DNA from 4 places in the Streptomyces sp. 351MFTsu5.1 genome. Region 3 is predicted to be linked to each of the others. Evidence: riboswitches for the same ligand, from Rfam matches in the RefSeq annotation. Region 3 holds a riboswitch; each other region holds the start of a gene.
The links. Region 3 has a riboswitch for cyclic di-AMP ahead of H295_RS0112595 (C40 family peptidase). Riboswitches for the same ligand answer to the same signal wherever they lie in the genome.
Positions count from the first base shown of each region.

Region 1: linked by a shared signal. The riboswitch ahead of H295_RS0141040 (M23 family metallopeptidase) and the one ahead of H295_RS0112595 (C40 family peptidase) in region 3 are both predicted to bind cyclic di-AMP.
Region 2: linked by a shared signal. The riboswitch ahead of H295_RS0113695 (transglycosylase SLT domain-containing protein) and the one ahead of H295_RS0112595 (C40 family peptidase) in region 3 are both predicted to bind cyclic di-AMP.
Region 4: linked by a shared signal. The riboswitch ahead of H295_RS0123770 (transglycosylase family protein) and the one ahead of H295_RS0112595 (C40 family peptidase) in region 3 are both predicted to bind cyclic di-AMP.

Region 1 is NZ_KB911804.1:50,330-55,113, reverse strand. It holds gene H295_RS0141045 (aldo/keto reductase) at 1-429, opposite strand, end outside; gene H295_RS0141040 (M23 family metallopeptidase) at 537-1,562, opposite strand; cyclic di-AMP (ydaO/yuaA leader) riboswitch at 1,574-1,731, opposite strand; tRNA gene H295_RS0141035 (tRNA-Met) at 1,968-2,041, opposite strand; gene H295_RS0141030 (TetR/AcrR family transcriptional regulator) at 2,119-2,718, opposite strand; gene H295_RS0141025 (class I SAM-dependent methyltransferase) at 2,780-3,610, shown strand; gene H295_RS44445 (hypothetical protein) at 3,801-4,052, shown strand; gene H295_RS0141015 (class II glutamine amidotransferase) at 4,066-4,784, shown strand, end outside.
Region 2 is NZ_KB911779.1:354,513-359,296, forward strand. It holds gene H295_RS0113690 (CocE/NonD family hydrolase) at 1-1,683, shown strand, start outside; cyclic di-AMP (ydaO/yuaA leader) riboswitch at 1,923-2,125, shown strand; gene H295_RS0113695 (transglycosylase SLT domain-containing protein) at 2,131-2,613, shown strand; gene H295_RS0113700 (HAD family hydrolase) at 2,649-3,461, opposite strand; gene H295_RS0113710 (LacI family DNA-binding transcriptional regulator) at 3,974-4,784, opposite strand, start outside.
Region 3 is NZ_KB911779.1:119,911-124,694, forward strand. It holds gene pcrA (DNA helicase PcrA) at 1-1,571, opposite strand, end outside; cyclic di-AMP (ydaO/yuaA leader) riboswitch at 2,011-2,157, shown strand; gene H295_RS0112595 (C40 family peptidase) at 2,166-3,311, shown strand; gene H295_RS0112600 (tellurite resistance/C4-dicarboxylate transporter family protein) at 3,450-4,433, shown strand; gene H295_RS0112605 (hypothetical protein) at 4,411-4,764, opposite strand.
Region 4 is NZ_KB911784.1:200,196-204,979, forward strand. It holds gene H295_RS0123755 (nucleoside triphosphate pyrophosphohydrolase) at 1-628, shown strand, start outside; gene H295_RS0123760 (cytochrome P450 family protein) at 784-2,091, shown strand; gene H295_RS0123765 (transglycosylase family protein) at 2,284-3,264, shown strand; cyclic di-AMP (ydaO/yuaA leader) riboswitch at 3,470-3,632, shown strand; gene H295_RS0123770 (transglycosylase family protein) at 3,636-4,322, shown strand; gene eno (phosphopyruvate hydratase) at 4,591-4,784, shown strand, end outside.

The sequences.
Region 1 (4,784 bases), on a different contig from region 3:
CAGCTCGTCCAGCGCGCCGATGATCTCCTCGACCGGCACCTCGGTCTTGTCGAAGTGGGTGTAGTAGAGGTCGATGTGGTCGGTGCCGAGGCGCTTCAGGGAGGCGTCGGCGGCGGCCTTGATGTTGGCGGCGGTCAGCCCGGGGAAGTCGGGGTGCTGGCTGACCTTCGTGGCGATGACGACGTCGTCGCGGTTGCCGCGGGCGGCCAGCCACCTGCCGATGATCGTCTCGGACTCGCCGCCGGAGTTGCCGTCGACCCACGAGGAGTACGAGTCGGCCGTGTCGACGAAGTTGCCGCCCGCGGCGGTGTACGCGTCGAGGACGGCGAAGGACGTGGCCTCGTCGGCGGTCCAGCCGAAGACGTTGCCGCCGAGGGCGAGCGGGAAGACCTCGAGGTCGGAGGAGCCGAGCTTGCGCAGAGAAGTCATGTGATACGTCAACGCCCCTGCCCGACGGGGATCTTCCGCTACGGCCGCAAAGTCCTCGTAAACAAGCGGAATCAGCCCCTCCGGACCTCAGAGATCCTCAGGGAGCCTCAGGGGTTGAGCCCCTTGCCCTGCAGCCACGCCATCGGGTCGATCCCGGTCGCCGCACCGCCCGGGTGGACCTCCAGGTGCAGGTGCGCGCCGGTCACGTTGCCGGTGGCGCCCACGCGGCCGATGACGTCACCGGTGCCGACCTTCTGGCCCACGCTGACGCTGATCGAGGACTGGTGGCAGAACCACAGCTCGGTGCCGTCGTCGAGGGTGAGGATCGTGCGGTAGCCGTAGGAACCGGCCCAGCCGGCCTCCGTGACGGTGCCGCTGTGGATCGCCTTGATGAGCGTGCCCGTGGGGGCGGCGAAGTCGAGGCCCGTGTGGTAGCCGGAGGACCACAGCGAACCGGCCTGACCGAAGGTGCCCGTGATCGTGTACGACGAGGTCGGCAGCGTGTACTGCTTGGCGAGCTCGGCCAGACGCGCGGCCTCGGCCTTCTTCGCGGCCGCCTCCTCCGCCTTCTTCTTCGCGGCGGCGGCCTGCTGCTGGGCTTCCTTCTCCGCCTTGGCGGCGGCCGCGTCGGCCTCCTTCTGGGCGGCGTCGGCGACGGCCTGGGCGGCCTTGGTGTCGAGCTGGTCCTGCTGCGTCTCGGCCTGGGCGAGGATGCGCGAGCGCAGCGCCTCACCGGCGTCCGAGGTGCCCTTGGCGGTGTCGACGGTGGCGGTGCCGACGCTGCTGAAGGCGCTCGTGTCGTCGGCGCCGGAGTCGGAGTCGTCCGAGATGAGCGAGCCGACGTTCGGCAGGTCCGGCATCGAGATGGAGACCGGCGGCTTGCCGGTGTTGGCGCTGGCCATGCCGCCGGCGCTGACCGCGGCTATGACACCGACGCCGAGGACGGTGGAGCTGCGGGCGAATCCGCCGCCGCGCTGCTTGGCCACGCGGTGCCGGCCTCGCACCGGGGCGAGGGAGTCCGCGGTCGGGTTCCACTCGCCGAGGGGGGCCTCGTCGTCGGCGCGGTAGCCGCCGTACACGAGAGTGCTGCGCGGTACGGACGGGGCCTCGGGGGCAGGCGGGTTGGACGCCACGTGGGCGCGCTCCTTTCCTTCCTTCTCGCCTACCGGGTTAGCTGACGGGTTCGGAGCAGGAAGGTCTCCTACGCGCGTATACCCGCCGTGTGGCCACGGCGGCAGACGAGCGATTCACCCCAAGGTGGTGGTTCCCCGGTTCCCTTGCGGAATTCGGCGCGTGAGCACGGAGCCGTCTCTTGTGACGGCTGGGACGACCGCGCTGCGTTATCGAACGTTAATAGACCCGGGGGCCCGATTCCAAGCTGTTCCGCTTGATCATTAACGAAATCCCGCAGGACTTACGGCCCATGACCGGTGAAAAACGGGCGAGTTGACCGGATCGCTCACGCCAGGTGATGAGCGCGCTCCGGGAAACACTCAGGGCCGGAGTCCAGTGACTGGACTCCGGCCCTGAGCCGTGAGTAGCGGGGACAGGATTTGAACCTGCGACCTCTGGGTTATGAGCCCAGCGAGCTACCGAGCTGCTCCACCCCGCGTCGGTGAAACCAGCATACGCCATCCGGGGACCGACTCCCGCACGCATTACTGGCGAGGTGCGGCCCGGGCGCTCGGGTCACGGCCGGGGTGGTCGCAGGGCGCCGGCGATGACCGTGGTCACCATCTTGCGGACGGCGGTGGTCTGCGGCGGGGCGCTCGTCCGGTCGGCGAACAGCAGGTGCCCGGCCCCGACGAGGGTGGGGGCGAGCGTGTCGATGTCCGCGTCACCGGCCAGGCGCCCCGACTCCCGCTCGGCGGTGAGGTATGCGGCGATCATCGCGGCGCCCTGCACGGCCAGCGGGATGCCGGTCAGACCGGCCTCGCGCAGCCGGGCGCGGAGGCCGTCGCGGAAGGTGATGAGCGCGACGATCGCCACCGTGACCGGACCGAACAGGTCCTGCAGTGCGTCGGTGAGGTTGTCCACCACGCTCCCGGTCCCGGCGGCCGCGCGCAGAGTCGTGGTCCGGTCCTCGATGCCGCGGACGCGATCGAGGACCAGTTCCGCCAGGAAAGCGTCGAAGTCGGCGAAGTGCCGGTGCAGCACGCCCTTGGCGCAGTTCGCCTCCTCCGTGACGGCCCGGCTGGTCAACGCGTCGGGCCCGTCCCGCAGCAGGACGCGCTCGGCGGCTTCGAACAACTGGCCGCGCACGTTGTGGATGTGCACCCCTGACGGCATCGTCTCCCTTTCCGCGCCGCCGCGCCTTAACAAGTGGGCAACCGCCCATTAATGTGGGCGCATGCCCACTTTATCGCAGGGACAGCCGGACACGCCCGGCCCCGAGCCCCACCGCCACCGGCAGACGGCCGAGTCGTTCGGCGTGGACGCCGAACGCTACGACCGCTCCCGACCGCCGTATCCCCAGGCCCTCGTGGACAGGATCGTCGCGGCAAGCCCCGGCCGGCACGTCCTCGACGTCGGAGCCGGAACCGGCATCGAGGCCCGGCAGTTCCAGGCGGCCGGCTGCACCGTGCTCGGTGTCGAACCCGACGAGCGGATGGCCGCCCTCGCGCGACGCAGCCGCATCGAGGTCGAGGTCGCCAGGTTCGAGGACTGGCAGCCGGCCGGGCGGCAGTTCGACGCGGTCATCGCCGGCACCGCCTGGCACTGGGTGGACCCCGTCGCCGGCGCGGCCAAGGCGGCCCAGGTCCTCCGGCCCGGCGGCCGACTCGCCCCCTTCCACCACGTCCCCCAGCTCCCGGCCGAGGTGATCGACGCCCTGGCCGAAGCACTCCAACGGGTCGCCCCCGATTCCCCGTTCAACCCCGGTCTCCTCAAAGGCTCGGCCGTGGACGCCTACCAGCCGCTGTTCGCGAGAATCGCCGACGGGATCCGGCGGACCGGCAGCTTCAGCGAGCCGGAACAGTGGCGCTTCGCCTGGGAGCGCACCTACTCCCGAGAGGAGTGGCTCGACCAGCTCCCCACCTTCGGCGGCCTCACCCAACTCCCCGCAGACACCATGGCGGAGGTCCTGGACCGCGCCGGGACCGCGATCGACAAGCTCGGCGGCCACGCCACCATGCCCTACACGTCCGTCGTGATCACCGCGACCCGCTCCCCTACGGCCTGACCACGGCAAACGCCGGGTGTCGCCGAGCCTGGGGAGACGGATGAACTCGGCGACAGCGGCCGGAGAGCGGGGAGCGGGGAAAGTTCTCCGGCTCCTTGCACCGGACCTCAGCCCAACGGTCCGTCCCTGTGGGCCGGCCGCCCCCTCGGTCGGCGTAGCGTGACGGTTCTCAGATGAACCAGGAGGGGCCATGACGGCAGCCGAGGAGCGACCGGTGGAGATCGACAAGCGGGACGTCCCGCTCTCCGGGGGCCGGACCCTGCGGGTGACGGAGTTCGCCAACGGCGCCATCCGGCTTGCGGTGCACACGGGTTCGCCGTACGTGATCACGAGCCTGGAGCAGATCGACGGCGGAGCGGTGCTGAAGCTCTCGCCCGGGCGCGAGGGCTCCAACGCGCACCGGAACTGGGTCCGCGACCACAGCGAGGACAGCTCCTCTTAGTACTGTCACGCCCATGTGCCGTCTCCTGGGCGTGGTCACCCGCGCACCCCTTCCGCTTGCCACCTCCCTCGGTGAACTGACCGTGCCCTTCACGGAGTTGGGCCGGGAGCACGGTGACGGGTGGGGGATCGCCGCCTGGCCCGGGGCGGGCGGGGGCAGGCCACGGGTGGTCAAGGGGATCGCCTCGGCCGCCGGGGACTGGCTGTGGGAGCACGCTCTCGCCGGGACGCGCGCCGATGCCGCCGTGCTCCATCTGCGGATGGCGAGCCCCGGGCTGCCCGTCGTGCCGGGCAACACGCATCCGTTCACCGCGGGCGGCCTCGCCTTCGCGCACAACGGCTTCTTCTCGCCGTACGACGCCCTCGACGGGCTCATCGACCCCGGCCTGCTCGCGTCGGCGGGCGGGAGCACCGACTCCGAGCGGTTCTTCCTGCGGGTGCTGACACTGCTGCGGGACAGGGACCCGGTCGACGCGCTCGCCCGGGCCGCCGAGGACATACGGGCCCGCGCGTCCTTCGCGAGCCTGAACTGCCTGCTGCTGACGGACGAGGCGCTGTACGCGTACGCCGACGAGGACCCGGACTCCGAGGTGAGCCGCCGACGCGGGCCCGACTTCTTCCGGCTGCGGTACCGGGCGGACGGCGACCGGGTGGTCGTCGCATCGAGCGGGGTCCCCCAGCCGGACGGGGCCTGGCGGGTGCTGCCGTACCGCCAGGTGCTGGAGATCCGGCG
Region 2 (4,784 bases), 230 kb from region 3:
GGCATGATCGGCAGCGCCGGGGGCGGCTTCGGCTCCCTGCGGATCGCGGCCCTCGCACCCGGGCCGCTCAAGGCGGTCGTCACGGTCTGCGGCACCGACGACCGCTACGACAACGACGTGCACCACCTGGGCGGTTCCGTCCTCGCGGTGGACACGCACGCGTGCGCGGCGGCCACGCTCGCGCTCGCGTGCCGGCCGCCGGACCCGCTCCACGTCGGCGAGGCCTGGCGGGACATGTGGCTCAGGCGCCTGGAGACCGTGGAGCCGCCCCTGCACACCTGGCTCGCCCACCAGACCCGCGACGCGTACTGGCGCCGGAACAGCGTCCGCGAGGACTACGGCGCGATCGACGCGGCCGTCCTGGCGGTGGGCGCATGGCACGACCCGTACCGCGACACCGTCCTCCGGCTGGTCGAGCACCTGCCCGCCGACCGGGTCCGCGGGATCATCGGCCCCTGGACCCACCCGCACCCGGACCACGGTCTGCCGGGCCCGGTGACCGGCCTCCTCCGGGAGACCCTGCGCTGGTGGGACCAGCACCTCAAGGGCATCGACACCGGCGTCATGCGCGAGCCCCTGCTGCGCGCCCACATCAGCGACTCCCACCCGCCGACGGCGGCCTACGGCACCCTGCCCGGCCGCTGGGCCGGCGAGCCCGTCTGGCCCTCCCCTCACGTCACGACGGTGTCGTACGGCCTCCAGGGCCCCGCCGCGCTGGTCCGTTCGCCGCAGCACACGGGGGTGGACGCCGGCCGGTTCGTCCCGCTCGGCCAGGACGCCGATCTGCCGCCGGACCAGCGGGAGGAGGACGCCCGCTCGGCCTGCTTCGACTTCGCGGTGGGCGCGGAGACGTGGGTGCTCGGGCGGCCGCGGGTGCGGCTCAGGGTGACCTCGGAGGTGTCGCGCGGGCAGGTCGTCGCGCGGCTGTGCGATGTCGCCCCGGACGGCTCGTCGACCCTGGTGACCCGGGGAGCGCTCAACCTCTCCGCGCGCCTCGGCCCGGACCGGGCGGTGCCCTGGGAGCCGGGGGCCACGCAGGAGGTCGCCTTCGAGCTGAACGGCGCCGGGCACGCCTTCCGGCCCGGCCATCGGATCCGGCTCGCCGTGTCCTCGGCGTACTGGCCGTGGATCTGGCCGCAGCCCGAGTCGCAGGCCGGTTTCTCGCTGGACCCGGCGGGCAGCTTCCTCGAGCTGCCGGTACGCGCGCGTGATGCCTCCTTGGGCCACGCGCCCTCGGACATCGCGTTCGAGGAGCCGGAGCAGTCCGTGTCGCTCGGGGTGGCCCGTGGCGTGGCCGCTGACGGGTGGAGCCCCGTGACCCTGGACGAGCCCCGCCCCGCGCGCCTGGTGGTGCGGGACGTGGCCAAGGGCGAGTGGCGTCTGGAGATCGACCCCCGGTACGGCGGCACGCGCGTGTACCCCGACGGGCTGGAGTGCACCGAGGACGTGCGGGAGTCGTACACGATCGACGAGCAGGACCCCCTGTCGGCGCGCGCCCGCTCGGACTGGTCGATCCGGCTGCACCGCCCCGAGCTCGCCTGGGACACCACCGTGCGCACCCGCTCGGAGATCAGCTGCGACGGCAGCGACTTCCACACCTCGAACGAGGTGATCTGCGCCGAAGGCGGCGAGGTGGTGTTCCACCGGACGTGGGAGAAGCGGATCCCACGAACAGCCGGTTGACTCCGAGTTGGGCCTCTTGCCCGTTTTGCGCGTCTTGCGCTCGGGCGTGACTTGACTCACTCCGACTGACGGACCGGCAGATATCCGGAATCCTCCAATCCGCCTTTCCGTGCGAGCGAGTTGAGGCTTGCGACCGCAAAGGATCAAGTGCCCCAAATACCCCCGACCAAGGTCAATAGGCACCGCATGTGAATTCGCCACTTGTTCCGGACATGTGCTCTCGCATACGTTCCCGGCCTGTCGGGCGGACGCCGAATCCTGCCACCGCCCGTACACCCACCGAGAAACCACGGCAGGAGCGGGGGACCCAGGTAAGTCGCCGGAACGGGCGTCTTCGGACAAACCGGTACGGCTCGGGGTGAAGTCATGCCTTTTGCGGGCATGGCCGGGCAACTCCCCGCCCGAACCCGACAGCTCACCTCGCAGGCGACGGAGAGGAACTTCGCCATGCCCGCTGCCGCTCAGCACCGCGCTTCGCGCACCAACCGTCTCGTCCGCAAGCTCGCGATCGCCGGAACCGGGGTCGCCGTCCTCGCGCTCCCGCTCGTCGGCGCGACCACCGCGTCCGCGGCCACCCCGACCGTGCAGACCGCGACCACCCTCGGGTACGCCAACAACCTCGACGGCTGGATCCGCGCCTCCCTCGCCGTCATGGCGGAGCACGGGATTCCCGGCTCCTACGACGGCATCTACCGCAACGTCATCCGCGAGTCCTCCGGCAACCCCTACGCCATCAACCTCTGGGACTCCAACGCGGCCGCCGGCACCCCGTCCAAGGGCCTGCTCCAGGTGATCGACCCGACGTTCAACGCGTACCACGTGGCCAACACCTCGTGGGACCCGTACGACCCGGTGGCGAACATCACCGCGGCCTGCAACTACGCGGCGGCGCGGTACGGGTCCATCGACAACGTGTTCGGCGCGTACTAGGAACGGCGCCTGCCGGGAACCACGCCTGCTGGGAACTACGCCTGGCTGAAGAGTCTTTCGAGGACGACGGCGATGCCGTCGTCCTCGTTCGACAGGGTCACCTCGTCGGCCACGGCCTTGAGTTCGGGGTGGGCGTTGGCCATCGCGACGCCGTGGGCCGCCCAGTCGAACATGGGGATGTCGTTGGGCATGTCGCCGAAGGCGATCGTCACCTCGGGGCCCAGGCCCAGGTGCTCGGCGGCCAGCGCGAGGCCGGTCGCCTTGGTGATGCCGCATGGCTGGAGTTCGACGGTACCGGGCCCCGACATGGTGACGGTGGCCAGCGAACCGACCACCGAGCGGGCCGTGACCGCCAACTCGTCGTCGGACAGGTACGGGTGGCGCAGCAGCACCTTGCTGATCGGCTCGCACCACAGGTCGTCGCGCCGCCCGACCCGCACGGCGGGCAGGGTCGGGTGGGGCATCAGATAGCCCGGCTCGATGAGCGTGAGCCCGTCGACACCGTCCTGGTCCACCGCCGCGTACACCTGCCCCACCTCGGCCTCGATCTTCCCGAGCGCGGTCTCGGCCAGCTCCCGGTCCAGGGTGACCGACCAGAGCAGGCGGTCCGCGCCGGCGTCGTACACCTGCGCGCCCTGTCCGCACACCGCGAGCCCCGTGCTGCCGAGGTCGTCGAGGAGGGGCCGCACTCTGGGGGCCGGCCGTCCCGTCACGACGAGGTGCTGTGCCCCGCCCTCCGCGACCCTCGCGAGCACGGCCAGCGACCGGTCGGAGAGGGTGTCGTCGGCGCGGAGCAGCGTGCCGTCCAGGTCGGTGGCGATGAGTGAATATGCGGGGGAGGCGGCCATGATCAGAGAATACGGATGGTTGGCCCCTCCGACTCGACGCGAACCGGACGGCTGCTGCTTTCACATCCGTTGACGGCAGTTCCGGTTCCGGGGTGCGGCGGTCACGCGGTGGTACGGCACCGCCCCGGCCGACGGACCCTGCCGGGCGCGGCCCGAAACCCACGGCCGGTCGGGGGCGTTCACCACTACCGGCGGACCCTTGTGGAGGCCGCGAGCCTCCTGCTCTACGGCGGCGGCCTTGCGGTCTCCCCACGAGCCGACGGGATGGTCTTTGCCGAGGACTTCGACGGCGGGCCGGAGAAGTGACCTGTGCCGCTCGCGCCGACGTGCCCGCCGCACTTGCGGGTTGCGGCGGCCCGTGACGCGTCACCGGCCGCGGGGCCGCCGGCCCGGCCGGCCGCATGGGCCACCTGCGCGGCCGCCGGGACCGCCACGCGCGCCGTCGCGTTCGCCGCCGCGGAGACCGCTGTACCCCCGCGCCCGGGCGGCCCCTCGGCGCTTCCCGCGAACCGCTACGCCGAGTCCCGCACCACCAGTTCGGTCGGGAGGATGACGCCCGCCGGGTCCTCGCCGGCGATCTGGGCCAGGAGCATGCGGACCATCTCGGTGCTGATGCGGTCGAAGGGCTGGCGCATGGTGGTGAGGGCGGGGGCGACGGCGGTGGCCGCGGGCGAGTCGTCGAAGCCGCCGACCGCGATGTCGTCGGGGACCGAACGCCCGGACTGCTGAAGGACGTTCACCACCCCGAGGGCCATGAGGTCGGAGGCGACGAAGACGGCGTCCATGTCGGGGGCCCGGGACAGCAGGCGCCGGGCCGCGCGCTCACCGCCGCTGCGCCGGAAGTCTCCCTCCACCACGAGCGCCGGGTCGTAGGGCAGGCCCGCCTCGGCCAGCACGTCCCGGTAGCCGGCGAGCCGGTCCGGGCCGCCCGGCATGTCCAGCGGCCCGGTGACCATGCCGACGCGCCGACGGCCGCCCGCGAGGAGATGCCGGACCATCTCCTGGGCGCCCTCCCGGTCGGCGGCGGCCACGTAGCTCACCTTGGTCCCGCGCCCGATCGGCTTGCCGCACACCACCAACGGGATCCCGGCGTCGTGGAGTTCGGCCGCGACCGGGTCACCGCTGTGGTTGGACAGCAGCAGCACCCCGTCGACGTGGCCCGAGGTGATGTACCGGGTCAGGCGCCGGCGGTCGTCGTCGCTCTCGGCGAGCATGAGCAGTAGCGGGATGTCGTGCTGGGCGAGCCGCTCGGTGCAACCCCGCAGCAGGACGTTGAAGTTGGGGTCCTCGAAGAACTTCTCCTGCGGTTCCGTCAGCAGGAAC
Region 3 (4,784 bases):
ACGCGCTTGAGCGCCTGCGGGAAGCTGATCTTCTCGCGCTGGGAAAGCGCGTCGATCATCGCCTCCGCGCGGTCGCCGATGCCCCGCTTGGGCACGTTGAGGATCCGGCGCAGCGGCACCGAGTCCTCCGGGTTGGCGAGGACGCGCAGGTAGGCCAGGACGTCCCGGACCTCCTTGCGCTCGTAGAAGCGGACGCCGCCGACGACCTTGTAGGGCAGGCCGACGCGGATGAAGACCTCTTCGAAGACACGGGACTGCGCGTTGGTGCGGTAGAAGACCGCGACATCGCCGGCCTTCGCGTCGCCCGCGTCGGTGAGACGGTCTATCTCGTCGGCGACGAACTGCGCCTCGTCGTGCTCGGTGTCGGCGACATAGCCGGTGATGCGCGCACCCGCGCCCGCGTTGGTCCACAGGTTCTTGGGGCGGCGGGACTCGTTGCGCTCGATGACGGCATTGGCGGCGGTGAGGATCGTCTGGGTGGAGCGGTAGTTCTGCTCCAGGAGGATCGTCACCGCGTCCGGGTAGTCCTCCTCGAACTGGAGGATGTTGCGGATGGTCGCGCCGCGGAAGGCGTAGATCGACTGGTCGGCGTCACCGACGACACAGAGCTCGGCGGGCGGCAGGTCGTGTTCGCTCGGCGGTACGTCGACGGGGTGCTCGGAGGTGCCGACCAGCTCCCTGACCAGCGCGTACTGGGCGTGGTTGGTGTCCTGGTACTCGTCGACGAGGACGTGCCGGAAGCGGCGGCGGTAGTGCTCGGCGACGTCCGGGAAGGCGCGCAGCAGGTTGACCGTCGTCATGATCAGGTCGTCGAAGTCGAGGGCGTTGGCCTCGCGCAGCCGCGACTGGTACATGGCGTAGGCCTGGGCGAGGGTCTTCTCGAAGCCGTCGGCGGCCTGGGCGGCGAAGTCCTCCTCGTCGATCAGCTCGTTCTTCAGGTTGCTGATCTTGGCGCTGAAGGACTTCGGCGGGAACTTCTTGGGGTCGAGGTCGAGGTCGCGGCAGACCAGGGCCATCAGACGCTTCGAGTCGGCGGCGTCGTAGATCGAGAAGGAGGAGGTGAACCCGAGCTTCTTCGACTCCCTGCGCAGGATCCGCACGCACGCGCTGTGGAAGGTCATCACCCACATCGCGTTGGCCCGCGGGCCGACGAGCTGCTCGACGCGCTCCTTCATCTCGCCCGCGGCCTTGTTGGTGAAGGTGATCGCGAGGATCTGGCCGGGGTGGACACGGCGCTCGCCGAGGAGGTGGGCGATGCGGTGGGTGAGCACCCGGGTCTTGCCGGAGCCGGCGCCGGCCACGATGAGCAGCGGGGTGCCGGAGTGCACGACGGCGGCGCGCTGGTTCTCGTTCAGCCCGTCCAGGAGCGCGGCCGCGTCCAGCACCGGGCGGGGGGCGCCATCGCGGTAGTAGGCGTCCCGGTCCGGGGGCACGTCGAACTTCCCGCCGAACAGATCGTCCGGAACGGGTTCCGGCACGTGGTCGTCCTCGGGCGGCGGCGGGGGTTCCTCCGCGTGCCCGCGAGGGGCCTGGAGGTCCGCCAGGAAGCTGTCGTCAAAGAGGCTGCTCATCGCTCTCCGAGTCTAGGGGGCCCCACTGACAGCCCGCCGCCGCCCTGAGAACATCGCCGGAATCGGCACGCCCAGCGCCCGGGCGCAGGCCCGCTCAGCGCCCGGGCGCAGGCCGCGACAGCTGTCGCACCCCGCCCGTCCGGCGCCGGCCCACGACCCTCCGGAGCCGTGTCGTCACGGTCCGCGGCCGGCTGGCAGGCGCCGCGCCCCGCCGGAACCGCCCTTCCTCCGCCTCGCGGTCACACTCAGGAAAAGCACTCGAGCCGCGACAGACCACTCGGCGCCGACCGTCAGCCACGCACCCCTGACCGAAGGTCACGAAAATGTATCGGGCATATCGAACATCAACCTTCACAGGGGCCACAGCAGTTGGCTACCGTTCCCGGTAGGCCGTACGACCCCCTCCGGCGAACGTCGCCGGGCCGCGCGGCCTCCGCCGAGTCCGGCAGCGCCGCCGCGCGCCCGGAGCCGGGGACCCACCGAACCCCGGGGTGAATCGGCCGACTCCCGCCCACGGGAGCGCCGTAGGGCAACCCTTCCCGCCCGAACCCGACAGCTAACCCGGTAGGCGGAGCACGGAAGGAGTCGCCTCCCTTGGCGTCGCACCGCAAGTCGCGTCCCGCTGGTACGCGCGTAGCAGGCATACGGACCCCGGCCCTCGCGACGGCCGCGCTCACCTCCGTGGCCCTGCTGTCCCAGTCGGCGAACGCCGCGCCGGCCGATGACAAACCCAGTCTCGAAGAGGTCGAGAAGAAGGTCGACGACCTCTACCGCCAGGCGGAGTCGGCGACCGACACCTACAACGCGGCCAAGGAGCGGACGACCAAGCAGCGCAAGCAGGTCGACACGCTCCTCGACGACGTCGCGCGGCGCACCGAGAAGCTCAACCAGGCCCGGGAGGAGCTCGGTTCCTTCGCCGCCGAGCAGTACCGCACCGGGGCCGCCGCGCCCGGCACAGCGACCTTCCTGCTCGCCGACACCCCGCAGGACTACTTCGACCAGACGCAGCTGATGGGCCGCCTCACGAGCCGCCAGAAGGGCGCGGTCGACGACTACGTCTCCGAGCAGTCGGCGACGATGAAGAAGCGTCAGGAGGCCTCCCAGAGCCTCCAGTCGCTCACCGAGACGCAGAGCGACCTGAAGACCGCGAAGGCGACCGTCCAGAAGAAGCTCGCCGACGCGCGCGAGCTGCTCTCGGAGCTGACGGCTCAGGAGAAGGCCCGCCTCGCGGCGATCGAGAAGGCGAAGCAGGAGGCCGCGGCCCGCAAGGCGGCGGAGCTGGCCCGGCAGCAGGCGGCCGCGGAGAAGGCCGCGCAGGAGGCGGGCCGGCAGGAGAGCACGCCGGGCACCGGCACCTCGACCGCGACCGACTCCTCGTACGCCACCAGGGCCGCCAAGGCGCTCGCCTTCGCCCGCGCACAGATCGGCAAGCCCTATGTGTGGGGCGCCACCGGCCCCGGCTCCTACGACTGCTCAGGCCTCACCCAGGCCGCCTGGAAGGCCGCCGGCGTCACCCTCCCCCGCGTCACCTACGACCAGGTCAACGCCGGCACCACGGTCTCCCTGGCCGACGCCCAGCCGGGTGACCTGGTCTTCTTCTACGACGACATCACCCATGTCGGCCTCTACATCGGCAACGGCATGATGATCCACGCCCCCAAGCCGGGCGCGTACGTCCGCGAGGAGTCGATCTACTACGACGGCGAGTCGGCGATCCACAGCGTGGTGCGACCGGCCTGAGGTCCCGTGGCGCGGGCGGGGCGCCTGCGCCCGCGCGATGTCCCCCACGCGCGTGTGCCCGCCCCGCCCGGGCGATTTCCCCCACGCGCGCGTGCGCGCCCCGCTCGCGGGCTGCGCGGAGCTTCCTAGCATCGGTCCATGGCCGGTACCTCCCCGTACTCCCCCCTGCGCGTCTGGTGGACGCAGCGCCCGCCCGCCGCCGGGGCCGCCGTGCTGGCGACCGGCATCCTGTCGGTCGGGCTGCATCTGACCGGCTACGCGACGCTGTCCCGGATCGCCCTGGTGATCGGCTGCGCGGCCTGGCTGGGACTGGCCGCCGAATTCGCCGTACGACTGCTGCGGGAGCGCGCGCGATGGGCCGCCGAGGCCGGGACGCCGGGCGCCCTGACGGCGGTGGCGGCGACCACCGTCCTCGGCACCGGCTTCTCCGCGCTCGGCCGGCAGCCCCTGGCCGAGGCGCTGCTCGCGCTGGCCGCACTGCTGTGGCCGGTGCTGATCGTGTTCGTCGTGAGCCACTGGAGGCGGCGGATGCCCGGCGGGGTGTTCCTGGGCTGCGTGGCGACGGAAGGCCTCGCGGTCCTCGGCGCCACCCTCGCGGCGGCCGAGTCGGCGGCCTGGCTCGCGCACACCGCGCTCGTGCTGTTCTGGCTCGGTCTGGTCCTCTACGGCGTCGCGCTCTTCCGCTTCGACCCGCGCCAGGTGCTCGAGGGCCACGGTGACCACTGGATCGCGGGCGGCGCGCTCGCCGTCTCGGCGCTGGCCGGCGCGCAGCTGATCGCCGCGGACAGCGCGCGCCTGTACCTGTGGAACGACGACGACCTGGGCGTACTGCACGCGGTGACCGTCACGCTGCTGGTGCTGGACCTGGTCTGGTACGCCGTCCTGCTGGTGGCCGAGTGCCTGCGGCCGCGGCCGCGCTACGACGTGCGGCGCTGGGCCACCGTCTTCCCCATGGGCATGTCCGCTGCGGCGACCCTGTCGGTCGCTGCCGCCGTGGACGTCTCCTGGCTGAAGGTGCCGGGTGAGGTGCTGCTGTGGATCGCGGTGGCGGCCTGGCTGGCCGTCGCCGTGGGAGCGGTCGCCGAGGCGCGTGCCGCTCTCAGGTCCACAGGACCGCGATGAAGACGTTGGCCGTGGTCAGCGCGCCGACCAGGCCGAACAGCCTCTTGTCGACCTTCTCGTCGTCGCGCTTCACATAGACGAGTCCGAGGATCACGATCAGCAGGGCCAGCTTCACGCCGATCTTGATGTTGTTGACGTGCTGGTCGTCGGCCTGGTTGAGGCCGACCAGGATCACCCCGGTGACCAGCATGGTCGCGGCGCCGTGCAGCATCGCGGGGACGAACCGGGCGGCGCCCTGGCCCATCGCCTTCATCTGGGTGAGGAAACCGCCGAGCAGCGAGGCGATGCCGATGATGTGCAGGCCGACGAAGAGATGGATGAGTACGTCCATGGGGCCGGAGCCTATTGCGG
Region 4 (4,784 bases), on a different contig from region 3:
CTCCTACGACCTGCCCGGCGCCCGGCTCCTGGACCTCGTGCAGGTGATGGACCGCATCCGGGTCGAGTGCCCGTGGTCGTCCCGGCAGACCCACAAGGGGCTCGCGAAGTACGGGATCGAGGAGGCCTACGAACTCGTCGAGGCGATCGAGGAGGGTGACCGCGACGAACTGCGCGAGGAACTCGGGGACGTCCTGCTCCAGGTGATCTTCCACTCCCGTATAGCGGAGGAGGACCCGGAGACCCCCTTCTCCATCGACGACGTGGCCGGCGGGATCGTCGCCAAGCTCATCCACCGCCACCCCCATGTCTTCGGGGACGAGACGGCCACCACCCCCGAGGACGTCAAGGCGCACTGGCTGCGCACCAAGGCGATGGAGAAGCAGCGCACCTCGGTGACCGAGGGCGTCCCCCTCCACCAGCCCGGCCTCGCCCTCGCGGCGAAGCTGGTGTCACGCGCACGGACGGCGGGACTGACGGTCCCCCTCCCCGAGGGCGAGGGCATCGGCTACGAACTCCTCGCGCTGGCCGCCCGCGCGGAAGCCGAGGGCACGGACCCGGAGGCAGCGCTGAGAGCGGCGGCACGGGCGTACCGGGACGCGATCCGCCAGACGGAGAAGGACGCCTGACCGCCTGACCGCCTGACCGCCTGACCGCCTGACCGCCTGGCCGCCTGGCCGCCTGGCCGAGAAAGACCCACGGCCCCGACTCCCACCGTCCGAGGCGCACGGCCCCGACCCCACCGCCCGAAGACCCACCCGGAAGCCCCGGCTACCGTCAAGGTGTGACCGACCAGCCCACCCCCGCCCCCGCACCTGCCTCGACCTCCGCCTCTCCACCCCCGGCTCCCGCCCCCGAACTCTTCACCTGGGAGTTCGCCACCGACCCCTACCCCGCCTACGCCTGGCTCCGGGAGCACGCCCCCGTGCACCGGACGCGGCTGCCCAGCGGGGTGGAGGCCTGGCTGGTCACCCGTTACGCCGACGCCAAGCAGGCGCTCGCCGACCAGCGGCTCAGCAAGAACCCGGCGCACCACGACGAGCCGGAGCACGCCAAGGGGAAGACCGGCATTCCGGGGGAGCGCAAGGCGGAGCTGATGACGCATCTGCTGAACATCGATCCGCCGGACCACACCAGGCTCCGACGGCTCGTCAGCAAGGCGTTCACGCCGAGAAGGGTCGCCGAGTTCGCCCCCCGGGTGCAGGAGTTGACGGACCGTCTCATCGACCGTTTCGCGGCGACCGGCTCCGCCGACCTCATCCACGACTTCGCCTTCCCGCTCCCCATCTACGCGATCTGCGACCTCCTGGGCGTCCCCCGCGAGGACCAGGACGACTTCCGTGACTGGGCGGGCATGATGATCCGCCACGGGGGAGGCCCGCGGGGCGGGGTCGCGCGGTCCGTGAAGAAGATGCGCGGGTATCTGGCCGAGCTCATCCACCGCAAGCGGGAAGCGCTGCCCGACGAGCCCACCCCTGGCGAGGACCTCATCTCCGGGCTCATCCGCGCCTCCGACCACGGCGAACACCTCACCGAGAACGAGGCCGCGGCGATGGCCTTCATCCTTCTCTTCGCGGGTTTCGAGACCACCGTCAACCTCATCGGCAACGGCACCTACGCCCTTCTCACCCACCCTGAGCAGCGCGAGAGGCTCCAGCAGTCGCTCGCCGCCGGCCGCACCGACCTCCTCGAGACCGGCGTGGAAGAGCTGCTGCGCTACGACGGCCCGGTCGAGCTCGCCACCTGGCGGTTCGCCACCGAGCCGCTCACCATCGGCGGTCAGGACATCGCGGCCGGCGATCCCGTGCTCGTCGTGCTCGCCGCGGCGGACCGGGATCCGGAGCGGTTCGCCGACCCCGACGTGCTCGATCTGTCCCGCCGTGACAATCAGCACCTCGGTTACGGCCACGGGATCCACTACTGCCTCGGTGCCCCGCTCGCCCGGCTGGAGGGCCAGACCGCGCTCGCCACGCTCCTCACCCGGCTCCCCGATCTGCAACTCGCGGTGGATTCAGCCGATTTGCGCTGGCGGGGTGGGCTCATCATGCGTGGACTGCGTACTTTGCCCGTGGAGTTCACTCCCGTCCGGTAATCGACCGAGGGGTCCCCTGAACCCCGCCGCACGGCCGCCTAAACATGACGCGCCCTCAAGTCTGTGATCTTCACGTGATCTACGCGGCATTAACTTGTGACAAGTGATCGAACCCCTATACGTTCACGGACCAACGCGGTGGTCCGTACCACTCGCCGCGTGGGTCTCTGAAGTCTCGGGAAAGGTCCCTTCATGCTCTCCGGGAACGGTCGTCACCGTCGCCCCCGTCAGGCTCCGGCGCTGCTCGTGGCGGCCGGTGTGACGGGATCCGCCATCGCGATCCCCCTGCTCGCGGCGTCCGGAGCGAGCGCCGCGACCGGCACCACCTGGGACCGGGTCGCGGAGTGCGAGAGCGGTGGCTCCTGGAGCGCCAACGACGGCAACGGCTACTACGGTGGCCTCCAGATGTCCCAGGAGAACTGGGAGAAGTACGGCGGCCTCGAGTACGCCAAGACCGCGGACCTGGCCAGCCGCAACCAGCAGATAGCCGTGGCGGAGAAGCTCCTCGACGACCAGGGCATCGCCGCCTGGCCGACCTGCGGTCTGCTCAACGGGCTCAGCAAGGACTCGAGCTCGGCCGGCGTCGACACCGGCCTGGCGAGCGGAACGCCCTCGGCTTCCGCGTCCGGATCGTCGGAATCATCCGTATCGTCTGATTCGTCCAACTCGTCGGGCACCGAGGACTCTCCCGGTCTGCTCGACTCCCTGGACGGCTCGTCCGCGACCCCCTCCCCGTCGGCCACCCCGTCCAAGAGTGGCGAAAGCACCTCCAAGGCGGGCGAAAGCGACACCAAGGGTTCCGAAGCCTCCGGCAAAGAAGACGCACAGTCTTCCGACGGCTCGCCCGTGGTGAGCCCAGAAGAGGACGAAGCGGACAAGTCCTGGCAGGAGGGCGGCTCTTCGGCCCTGGTGGACGTCGGCTCCCTCGGCGGCACCGGCAAGCACCGCGGCGACAGCGGGGACGAGGTCGCGACGAAGAGTGCGGGCACCTCCTCGGGCCGTCACGCCGCTCGCACGTACACCGTCAAGGAGGGCGACTCCCTCGCCTCCATCGCCGACTCCCTTGGCCTCGACGGCGGATGGCGCGCCCTCTACGCCGAGAACAGGGACCGCATCGGGGCCGACCCCAGCGACATCTCCGCCGGTCAGACGCTCGACACAGGGGTGGAATAGGGCCGAAAAGGCCTGAAAAACAGCGGGAGTTCACGTCACACTTCGCACCGAATGTCCACTTTGGTGAAAGTGTGGGATGAGTCTCAGAAGCCCTGATCGTCTTTGAAATTCCGCCGAGCGCATGTCTACCGTCGTCACCGCTCGGCAACCCGAGCCCCGTCTGTCGCAACGCCGAATCCTGCCAGCGGCCGTACGGGAACAGTCGTCGCGTCAAGCGCCGTAGGCAGGAGCGGGGGACCCAAGGTAAGCGCCGGGCCCAGCAGTTCACGCTGGACCGGCTTGGGGTGAAGTCACGCACTGTGCGTGACCGGGCAACTCAACCGGCCCGAACCCGACAGCTCACCTCGCAGGCGTCGGTGAGGGGATCCACCATGCTGTTTTCCGGCAAGGGCAAGCACCGTCGTCCGTCCAAGGCCACCCGCGCCGCCGCGCTCGCCGGCGTCACCGGTGTCGCCATCGCCGCCCCGCTGATGGCGGCCGGCAACGCCTCCGCCGCCACCGCCTCCGAGTGGGACGCCGTCGCCCAGTGCGAGTCCGGCGGCAATTGGTCCATCAACACCGGCAACGGCTACTACGGCGGCCTGCAGTTCTCCGCCTCCACCTGGGCCGCGTACGGCGGCACCGCCTACGCCCCGCAGGCCAACCAGGCCAGCAAGTCGCAGCAGATAGCCGTCGCCGAGAAGGTCCTCGCCTCCCAGGGCAAGGGCGCCTGGCCGGTCTGCGGCACGGGCCTGTCCAGCGCCGCCTACAACGGCGGCAGCTCGTCCTCCTCCAGCTCCTCGAACTCGGGCTCCAGCGCCGGCACCCGTTCGACCAACGAGCAGAGCGCCTCCCGCTCCTCCGAGCGTCCGGCGGCCAAGAAGACCGTCACCACCCCGACCGGCAAGAAGGTCAAGAAGGGCGACGGCGAGTACAAGGTCGTCAAGGGTGACACCCTCAGCTCGATCGCCGCGAAGCACAAGGTCAAGGGCGGCTACCAGACGCTCTTCAAGCTGAACAAGGACATCATCGAGGACGCGAACCTGATCTACCCGGGTCAGCAGCTGCACCTCAAGTGATTCCTACCTGAACCACAGCGCCCTCATACCCGTGGTCCTCATACTGAAGGCCTCGTGAGGGTCACCCCCCGTCCCCACGGGCTCCCCGCTCCGGTGCGTGTTCCCCCGTACGCACCGGGGCGGGGTTTTTTGTGCGCGCTTGCACGGCCGTCTTTGTTCAGTTCAGAAACAATTTACTCTCGGTTTCGTCCACAGGTCGGTCCACACGGTGGCCGAAGCCCCGGAGCCGGTTAGGCTCTAGTCGCCAGGCTCACCATTGCAGAAGGAGATGCTCGTGCCGTCCATCGACGTCGTCGTAGCCAGGGAAATCCTCGACTCGCGAGGCAACCCCACCGTCGAGGTCGAGGTCGGCCTCGACGACGGCAGCACCGGTCGTGCCGCCGTCCCGTCCGGCGCCTCCACCGGTGCCTTCGAGGCCATCGAACTGCGTGACGGTGACCCCAACCGCTACCAGGGCAAGGG